DNA from 4 places in the Globicatella sanguinis genome. Region 2 is predicted to be linked to each of the others. Evidence: a T-box and tRNA genes for the amino acid it is inferred to sense, from the RefSeq annotation. Region 2 holds a T-box; the other regions hold tRNA genes.
What was found. The T-box of region 2 lies ahead of CYJ72_RS10850 (valine--tRNA ligase). A T-box ahead of a tRNA ligase gene usually reads a tRNA of that ligase, here a tRNA-Val.

Region 1: it encodes a tRNA-Val, which carries the amino acid that the T-box ahead of CYJ72_RS10850 (valine--tRNA ligase) is inferred to sense. The anticodon was not compared.
Region 3: it encodes a tRNA-Val, which carries the amino acid that the T-box ahead of CYJ72_RS10850 (valine--tRNA ligase) is inferred to sense. The anticodon was not compared.
Region 4: it encodes a tRNA-Val, which carries the amino acid that the T-box ahead of CYJ72_RS10850 (valine--tRNA ligase) is inferred to sense. The anticodon was not compared.

Annotation. Positions count from the first base shown of each region.
Region 1 is NZ_CP126962.1:1,532,166-1,534,340, reverse strand. Features, by position in the region: tRNA gene CYJ72_RS06730 (tRNA-Leu) at 44-127, opposite strand; tRNA gene CYJ72_RS06725 (tRNA-Cys) at 137-207, opposite strand; tRNA gene CYJ72_RS06720 (tRNA-Gln) at 246-317, opposite strand; tRNA gene CYJ72_RS06715 (tRNA-His) at 330-402, opposite strand; tRNA gene CYJ72_RS06710 (tRNA-Trp) at 417-487, opposite strand; tRNA gene CYJ72_RS06705 (tRNA-Tyr) at 511-591, opposite strand; tRNA gene CYJ72_RS06700 (tRNA-Phe) at 604-676, opposite strand; tRNA gene CYJ72_RS06695 (tRNA-Asp) at 680-752, opposite strand; tRNA gene CYJ72_RS06690 (tRNA-Val) at 757-829, opposite strand; tRNA gene CYJ72_RS06685 (tRNA-Glu) at 845-916, opposite strand; tRNA gene CYJ72_RS06680 (tRNA-Ser) at 943-1,029, opposite strand; tRNA gene CYJ72_RS06675 (tRNA-Asn) at 1,063-1,135, opposite strand; rRNA gene rrf (5S ribosomal RNA) at 1,154-1,269, opposite strand; rRNA gene CYJ72_RS06665 (23S ribosomal RNA) at 1,353-2,175, opposite strand, start outside.
Region 2 is NZ_CP126962.1:2,459,138-2,461,312, reverse strand. Features, by position in the region: gene CYJ72_RS10850 (valine--tRNA ligase) at 1-879, opposite strand, end outside; T-box leader at 966-1,174, opposite strand; gene CYJ72_RS10845 (DUF1846 domain-containing protein) at 1,655-2,175, shown strand, end outside.
Region 3 is NZ_CP126962.1:931,076-933,250, forward strand. Features, by position in the region: tRNA gene CYJ72_RS03960 (tRNA-Ile) at 1-47, opposite strand, end outside; tRNA gene CYJ72_RS03965 (tRNA-Met) at 57-130, opposite strand; tRNA gene CYJ72_RS03970 (tRNA-Ala) at 136-208, opposite strand; tRNA gene CYJ72_RS03975 (tRNA-Pro) at 264-337, opposite strand; tRNA gene CYJ72_RS03980 (tRNA-Arg) at 344-417, opposite strand; tRNA gene CYJ72_RS03985 (tRNA-Leu) at 427-512, opposite strand; tRNA gene CYJ72_RS03990 (tRNA-Gly) at 535-606, opposite strand; tRNA gene CYJ72_RS03995 (tRNA-Thr) at 624-696, opposite strand; tRNA gene CYJ72_RS04000 (tRNA-Thr) at 717-789, opposite strand; tRNA gene CYJ72_RS04005 (tRNA-Leu) at 822-903, opposite strand; tRNA gene CYJ72_RS04010 (tRNA-Lys) at 911-983, opposite strand; tRNA gene CYJ72_RS04015 (tRNA-Val) at 985-1,060, opposite strand; rRNA gene rrf (5S ribosomal RNA) at 1,081-1,196, opposite strand; rRNA gene CYJ72_RS04025 (23S ribosomal RNA) at 1,279-2,175, opposite strand, start outside.
Region 4 is NZ_CP126962.1:429,330-431,504, reverse strand. Features, by position in the region: rRNA gene CYJ72_RS01860 (23S ribosomal RNA) at 1-571, shown strand, start outside; rRNA gene rrf (5S ribosomal RNA) at 655-770, shown strand; tRNA gene CYJ72_RS01850 (tRNA-Val) at 792-867, shown strand; tRNA gene CYJ72_RS01845 (tRNA-Lys) at 869-941, shown strand; tRNA gene CYJ72_RS01840 (tRNA-Leu) at 949-1,030, shown strand; tRNA gene CYJ72_RS01835 (tRNA-Thr) at 1,063-1,135, shown strand; tRNA gene CYJ72_RS01830 (tRNA-Thr) at 1,156-1,228, shown strand; tRNA gene CYJ72_RS01825 (tRNA-Gly) at 1,246-1,317, shown strand; tRNA gene CYJ72_RS01820 (tRNA-Leu) at 1,340-1,425, shown strand; tRNA gene CYJ72_RS01815 (tRNA-Arg) at 1,435-1,508, shown strand; tRNA gene CYJ72_RS01810 (tRNA-Pro) at 1,515-1,588, shown strand; tRNA gene CYJ72_RS01805 (tRNA-Ala) at 1,644-1,716, shown strand; tRNA gene CYJ72_RS01800 (tRNA-Met) at 1,722-1,795, shown strand; tRNA gene CYJ72_RS01795 (tRNA-Ile) at 1,805-1,878, shown strand; tRNA gene CYJ72_RS01790 (tRNA-Ser) at 1,929-2,018, shown strand; tRNA gene CYJ72_RS01785 (tRNA-Met) at 2,029-2,101, shown strand; tRNA gene CYJ72_RS01780 (tRNA-Gly) at 2,114-2,175, shown strand, end outside.

The sequences.
Region 1 (2,175 bases), 930 kb from region 2:
ATAAGGCAACTAAGGTCTTCAAACTGATGTATTTATAAAAATATGCCGGTGGCCGGGGTCGAACCGACACGCCCGTGAAGGCACAGGATTTTGAGTCCAGCGCGTCTGCCAATTCCGCCACACCGGCCTAATTGTAAGGCGGTAACCGGATTTGAACCGGTGATCGAGGTTTTGCAGACCCATGCCTTACCACTTGGCTATACCGCCATATCTTGTATAGCTATTCTTCTATATAAAATAAAAAACTGGGGTAGCTGGATTCGAACCAACGAATGACGGAGTCAAAGTCCGTTGCCTTACCGCTTGGCTATACCCCAATAATATAAAGAGGCGACTGAAGGGAATCGAACCCTCGAATGTCGGTGCCACAAACCGATGCGTTAACCACTTCGCCACAATCGCCATTATCCACCTAACAGGGACTGTAGGAATCGAACCCACACTAACGGTTTTGGAGACCGTTGTTCTACCGTTAAACTAAGTCCCTATCGTCCTCTAGGTCTTATCCTATGGAGGGAGGCAGATTCGAACTGCCGAACCCGAAGGAGCGGATTTACAGTCCGCCGCGTTTAGCCACTTCGCTATCCCTCCGCTTTATGTTAATGGCTTGGGACGGAATCGAACCGCCGACACTTTGAGCTTCAATCAAATGCTCTACCAACTGAGCTACCAAGCCATACGGTCCCGACGGGATTTGAACCCGCGATCTCCTGCGTGACAGGCAGGCATGTTAACCCCTACACCACGGAACCGGAATGGAGGTTAACGGGATCGAACCGCTGACCCTCTGCTTGTAAGGCAGATGCTCTCCCAGCTGAGCTAAACCTCCATGTCTATTCTCTTATGATCCGTACGGGATTCGAACCCGTGTTACCGCCGTGAAAGGGCGGTGTCTTAACCACTTGACCAACGGACCTTCTTGATATAATCGTCTATTCTGTACGGAGAGTAAGGGATTCGAACCCTTGAGACGGTTTCCCGCCTACACGATTTCCAATCGTGCTCCTTCAGCCTCTCGGACAACTCTCCATCTTAGAAGCTGTCTCCACTCTATACAAAATACTCCGCAAGTAGGGCTCGAACCTACGACATCATGATTAACAGTCATGCGCTCTGCCAGCTGAGCTATTGCGGAATGAAAAAAATATACCCTGCGCGGCAACGTCCTACTCTCACAGGACCAAAGGTCCAACTACCATCGGCGCTAAGAAGCTTAACTGCTGTGTTCGGCATGGGAACAGGTGTATCCTTCTTGCCATCATCACCACACAGGTACATTATTTTCTTTAAGTAAACTTATATTAGTTCACTCAAAACTGAATAACTCACAAACCTTTCAACCTTAAATCTTCGTGGTTAAGTCCTCGACCGATTAGTACTAGTCCGCTCCATATATCACTATACTTCCACTTCTAGCCTATCTACCTGATCGTCTCTCAGGGGTCTTACTTCTTACGAATGGGAAATCTCATCTTGAAGCTGGCTTCGCGCTTAGATGCTTTCAGCGCTTATCCTTCCCACACATAGCTACCCAGCGATGCTCCTGGCGGAACAACTGGTACACCAGCGGTGCGTCCATCCCGGTCCTCTCGTACTAAGGATAGCTCTTCTCAAATTTCCTACGCCCGCGACGGATAGGGACCGAACTGTCTCACGACGTTCTGAACCCAGCTCGCGTACCGCTTTAATGGGCGAACAGCCCAACCCTTGGGACCGACTTCAGCCCCAGGATGCGATGAGCCGACATCGAGGTGCCAAACCTCCCCGTCGATGTGAACTCTTGGGGGAGATAAGCCTGTTATCCCCAGGGTAGCTTTTATCCGTTGAGCGATGGCCCTTCCATACGGTACCACCGGATCACTAAGCCCGACTTTCGTCCCTGCTCGACTTGTAGGTCTCGCAGTCAAGCTCCCTTCTGCCTTTGCACTCTACGAATGATTTCCAACCATTCTGAGGGAACCTTTGGGCGCCTCCGTTACACTTTAGGAGGCGACCGCCCCAGTCAAACTGTCCACCTGACACTGTCTCCCGTTGCCTTACAACGCGGGTTAGAGGGTTCATATCACAAGGGTAGTATCCCACCAGCGCCTCCTCGTAAACTGGCGTTCACGATTCTTAAGCTCCTACCTATCCTGTACATGTCACACAAACACTCAATATCAAGTTACAGTAAAG
Region 2 (2,175 bases):
TTGCAAGTTATGACGATTGCCTAATTCAAAGTCATTTGGATCATGAGCGGGTGTTACTTTCATGGCTCCCGTTCCAAATTCTACATCGACATAATCATCGGCGATAATTGGTATTTCACGATTCATTAATGGTAACATCACGGTCTTACCTATTAGATGTTGATAACGCTCATCTTCAGGATGAACAACTACTGCCGTATCACCGAGCATAGTTTCTGGACGTGTAGTCGCAATTTCTAATACTTCATCACTACCCACAACCGGATAATTAATATGATAAAATGCTCCTTCAATGTCTTTATGAATGACTTCAATATCTGACAAAGCAGTCATCGCTTTCGGGTCCCAGTTAATAATATACTCACCACGATAAATTAAGCCTTTTTTGTATAACTCAACAAAGACACGATTGACAGCTTTATTAAGACCTTCATCTAAAGTAAAACGTTCACGAGAGTAATCAACAGAAACGCCCATTTTACCCCATTGTTGACGGATAGTTTGAGCATATTCTTCTTTCCAGTCCCATACTTGTTGGATGAACTTTTCACGACCTAAATCATGACGACTAATCCCCTCTTTAGCTAATTTTTCTTCTACTTTAGCTTGAGTCGCAATACCAGCATGGTCCATACCTGGTAACCATAAAGTATCATAGCCTTGCATTCTTTTTTGTCGGATAATCATATCTTGTAACGTTACATCCCAAGCATGACCTAAGTGTAATTTACCAGTGACATTTGGTGGTGGGATGACAATTGAATAGGGTTCCGCATTCGGGTCTTCAGAAGGTTTAAAGACACCTGATTCAACCCATTGTTGATATTTTCCCGCTTCTACCGCTTGCGGATTATATTTGGTTGACATTTCTTTTTTCATAAGAAACTTCCTTTCTTTCATTCATTGCGATTTACTGATTAAGTTGGATGCTAGTTATTTGAAAATAAAAAAGCGCCCCTTGTTGAACAAAGGACGTTTAAATAACGTGGTACCACCTAATTTCAGACACAAATCCGAGTGTCTCTCCATGTTGTTAACACAGTATCTTCTGCGTAAAGTACTACTATTAGTTCACACTTTAAAGCTCCAAGCTACCTTCATCAACTATGAAAACTTTCACCGACTGTTTTCTCTCTGAAAAAGCGTTGACTACTCTTCTCTTCATCGCATTCATATTATGTTTTACATTCTAACAAAATAACCGGATAGTTTCAAGCACTAATCAAGCTTGATAATACTTCAATCATCAAGTATTAGCGATTATTCTTGCTTAATGCCATCATGATATCAAAAGTTCGTCCAACAGTAAAAGAATCAATAATTAGTAGCGAATAGTTTTTACCAAATTGAAATATAACTTGGAACCTTATGTTATATTTTTAAAAATAATATTTGTGGTTAATTGACATCGCGTTAGGATAGCGAATAAACCACGCAAGCACAGTGCTATCAAATAATCGAACTATAACTTGACTGAATGGATCAAGTTTATGATAGTCGCCTTTAGAAGCTGTTCGATCCCTCTCAATCATAGGACTAACAAAAAAGATGGAACCAAAAATAAATTTTTTCATTTTTACCTAGTCTCAGGACTTTTATTTTAGATTAATTTTGGTACAATGGTTAAATGAGTTATAGCGAGAGGAATGATAATATGAAAATTGGATTTGATAGTGAAAAGTATCTTGATGAACAAAGTCAATACATTATGGAACGTGTTAATCATTATGATAAATTATACCTCGAGTTTGGTGGAAAATTAATCGGGGATTATCATGCATCTAGAGTTTTACCTGGTTTCGATCCAGACGGTAAAATTAAGCTATTATACCGTTTACGTGAACAAGCTGAAATTATCATTTGTATTTATGCCGGAGACATTGAAAGTAACAAAGTTCGTGGCGATTATGGCATTACCTATGACCAAGATTTATTAAAATTAATTGATGATTTACGTCATTGGGATTTAAGTGTTAACAGTGTTGTCATTACTCGCTTTACTGGCCAATCACCTGCACAACAATTAAAAACTAAGTTAGAACGTCGCGGTATAAAAGTTTACACACATGGGCATACTCAAGGTTATCCTATGGATATTGATACTATTGTTTCAGAAGAAGGCTATGGTCAAAATGAATTCATCAAAACCACTAAACCTTTAGTAGTTGTAACTGC
Region 3 (2,175 bases), 1.1 Mb from region 2:
CCGGACGGTTATGAGCCGTCTGCTCTAACCAACTGAGCTAAAGGTCCCAGTGTTTATAGCGGCGAAGGGGATCGAACCCATGACCTCCCGGGTATGAACCGGACGCTCTAGCCAGCTGAGCTACACCGCCATGAATGGAGAATAGCGGGATTGAACCGCTGACCTCCTGCGTGCAAAGCAGGCGCTCTCCCAGCTGAGCTAATCCCCCATTTTGGTATGAATTTACTATTTGTTTTGTTTTTTTGATTTTTGGTTCAAAAAAATCGGGAAGACAGGATTCGAACCTGCGACCCCTTGGTCCCAAACCAAGTGCTCTACCAAGCTGAGCTACTTCCCGTTTCTATACACCCAGTAGGAGTCGAACCTACAACCGCTTGATTCGTAGTCAAGTACTCTATCCAATTGAGCTATGGGTGCATGCTTTAATGCCGAGGACCGGAATCGAACCGGTACGGGTATCACTACCCGCAGGATTTTAAGTCCTGTGCGTCTGCCAGTTCCGCCACCCCGGCATTTGCCTAAGTTTGCTGGCAAAGCGGAAAACGGGATTCGAACCCGCGACCCCCACCTTGGCAAGGTGGTGTTCTACCACTGAACTATTTCCGCGTTTTATTATTCACTCATGCCGGCTGCAGGACTTGAACCTGTGACCTACGCGTTACGAGTGCGTTGCTCTACCAACTGAGCTAAGCCGGCCTCTTCTAAAAAGGCCTATATGCCGGCTAAAGGACTTGAACCCTCGACCCTCTGATTACAAATCAGATGCTCTACCAACTGAGCTAAGCCGGCTTGTTACCTCGACAAACATCTGTTCGTCTTCATGCGGGTGAAGGGACTTGAACCCCCACGCCCGAAGGCGCCAGATCCTAAATCTGGTGCGTCTGCCAATTCCGCCACACCCGCATTCTGATGACCCGTACAGGATTCGAACCTGTGACCCACTGATTAAAAGTCAGTTGCTCTACCGACTGAGCTAACGAGTCATGGTGGAGGTTAACGGGATCGAACCGCTGACCCTCTGCTTGTAAGGCAGATGCTCTCCCAGCTGAGCTAAACCTCCAATTTGAAAAAATATACCCTGCGTGGCAACGTCCTACTCTCACAGGACCAAAGGTCCAACTACCATCGGCGCTAAGAAGCTTAACTGCTGTGTTCGGCATGGGAACAGGTGTATCCTTCTTGCCATCATCACCACACAGGTACATTATTTTCTTTAAGTAAACTTATAATAGTTCACTCAAAACTGAATAACTCACAAACCTTTAACCTCAAATCTTCGTGGTTAAGTCCTCGACCGATTAGTACTAGTCCGCTCCATATATCACTATACTTCCACTTCTAGCCTATCTACCTGATCGTCTCTCAGGGGTCTTACTTCTTACGAATGGGAAATCTCATCTTGAAGCTGGCTTCGCGCTTAGATGCTTTCAGCGCTTATTCTTCCCACACATAGCTACCCAGCGATGCTCCTGGCGGAACAACTGGTACACCAGCGGTGCGTCCATCCCGGTCCTCTCGTACTAAGGATAGCTCTTCTCAAATTTCCTACGCCCGCGACGGATAGGGACCGAACTGTCTCACGACGTTCTGAACCCAGCTCGCGTACCGCTTTAATGGGCGAACAGCCCAACCCTTGGGACCGACTTCAGCCCCAGGATGCGATGAGCCGACATCGAGGTGCCAAACCTCCCCGTCGATGTGAACTCTTGGGGGAGATAAGCCTGTTATCCCCAGGGTAGCTTTTATCCGTTGAGCGATGGCCCTTCCATACGGTACCACCGGATCACTAAGCCCGACTTTCGTCCCTGCTCGACTTGTAGGTCTCGCAGTCAAGCTCCCTTCTGCCTTTGCACTCTACGAATGATTTCCAACCATTCTGAGGGAACCTTTGGGCGCCTCCGTTACGCTTTAGGAGGCGACCGCCCCAGTCAAACTGTCCACCTGACACTGTCTCCCGTTGCCTCACAACGCGGGTTAGAGGGTTCATATCACAAGGGTAGTATCCCACCAGCGCCTCCTCGTAAACTGGCGTTCACGATTCTTAAGCTCCTACCTATCCTGTACATGTCACACAAACACTCAATATCAAGTTACAGTAAAGCTCCATGGGGTCTTTCCGTCCTGTCGCGGGTAACCTGCATCTTCACAGGTACTATAATTTCACCGAGTCTCTCG
Region 4 (2,175 bases), 590 kb from region 2:
AAAGGCAGAAGGGGGCTTGACTGCGAGACCAACAAGTCGAGCAGGGACGAAAGTCGGGCTTAGTGATCCGGTGGTACCGTATGGAAGGGCCATCGCTCAACGGATAAAAGCTACCCTGGGGATAACAGGCTTATCTCCCCCAAGAGTTCACATCGACGGGGAGGTTTGGCACCTCGATGTCGGCTCATCGCATCCTGGGGCTGAAGTCGGTCCCAAGGGTTGGGCTGTTCGCCCATTAAAGCGGTACGCGAGCTGGGTTCAGAACGTCGTGAGACAGTTCGGTCCCTATCCGTCGCGGGCGTAGGAAATTTGAGAAGAGCTATCCTTAGTACGAGAGGACCGGGATGGACGCACCGCTGGTGTACCAGTTGTTCCGCCAGGAGCATCGCTGGGTAGCTATGTGTGGGAAGGATAAGCGCTGAAAGCATCTAAGCGCGAAGCCAGCTTCAAGATGAGATTTCCCATTCGTAAGAAGTAAGACCCCTGAGAGACGATCAGGTAGATAGGCTAGAAGTGGAAGTATAGTGATATATGGAGCGGACTAGTACTAATCGGTCGAGGACTTAACCACGAAGATTTAAGGTTGAAAGGTTTGTGAGTTATTCAGTTTTGAGTGAACTAATATAAGTTTACTTAAAGAAAATAATGTACCTGTGTGGTGATGATGGCAAGAAGGATACACCTGTTCCCATGCCGAACACAGCAGTTAAGCTTCTTAGCGCCGATGGTAGTTGGACCTTTGGTCCTGTGAGAGTAGGACGTTGCCGCGCAGGGTAAATTATTTTCAAACTGGAGGTTTAGCTCAGCTGGGAGAGCATCTGCCTTACAAGCAGAGGGTCAGCGGTTCGATCCCGTTAACCTCCACCATGACTCGTTAGCTCAGTCGGTAGAGCAACTGACTTTTAATCAGTGGGTCACAGGTTCGAATCCTGTACGGGTCATCAGAATGCGGGTGTGGCGGAATTGGCAGACGCACCAGATTTAGGATCTGGCGCCTTCGGGCGTGGGGGTTCAAGTCCCTTCACCCGCATGAAGACGAACAGATGTTTGTCGAGGTAACAAGCCGGCTTAGCTCAGTTGGTAGAGCATCTGATTTGTAATCAGAGGGTCGAGGGTTCAAGTCCTTTAGCCGGCATATAGGCCTTTTTAGAAGAGGCCGGCTTAGCTCAGTTGGTAGAGCAACGCACTCGTAACGCGTAGGTCACAGGTTCAAGTCCTGCAGCCGGCATGAGTGAATAACAGAATGCGGAAATAGTTCAGTGGTAGAACACCACCTTGCCAAGGTGGGGGTCGCGGGTTCGAATCCCGTTTTCCGCTTTGCCAGCAAACTTAGGCAAATGCCGGGGTGGCGGAACTGGCAGACGCACAGGACTTAAAATCCTGCGGGTAGTGATACCCGTACCGGTTCGATTCCGGTCCTCGGCATTAAAGCATGCACCCATAGCTCAATTGGATAGAGTACTTGACTACGAATCAAGCGGTTGTAGGTTCGACTCCTACTGGGTGTATAGAAACGGGAAGTAGCTCAGCTTGGTAGAGCACTTGGTTTGGGACCAAGGGGTCGCAGGTTCGAATCCTGTCTTCCCGATTTTTTTGAACCAAAAATCAAAAAAACAAAACAAATAGTAAATTCATACCAAAATGGGGGATTAGCTCAGCTGGGAGAGCGCCTGCTTTGCACGCAGGAGGTCAGCGGTTCAATCCCGCTATTCTCCATTCATGGCGGTGTAGCTCAGCTGGCTAGAGCGTCCGGTTCATACCCGGGAGGTCATGGGTTCGATCCCCTTCGCCGCTATAAACACTGGGACCTTTAGCTCAGTTGGTTAGAGCAGACGGCTCATAACCGTCCGGTCGCAGGTTCGAGTCCTGCAAGGTCCATGTCTTGTAGGACAAGAGAAAAGGATAAAAGCATATCAAACGTATCATATGGAGGATTACCCAAGTCCGGCTGAAGGGAACGGTCTTGAAAACCGTCAGGCGTGTAAGAGCGTGCGTGGGTTCGAATCCCACATCCTCCTTTACCAATATCGCGGGGTGGAGAAGCTGGCATCTCGTCGGGCTCATAACCCGAAGGTCGTAGGTTCGAATCCTACCCCCGCAATTAAGAGAAGATGCGGGTGTAGTTTAGTGGTAAAACTACAGCCTTCCAAGCTGTTGTCGCGAGTTCGATTCTCG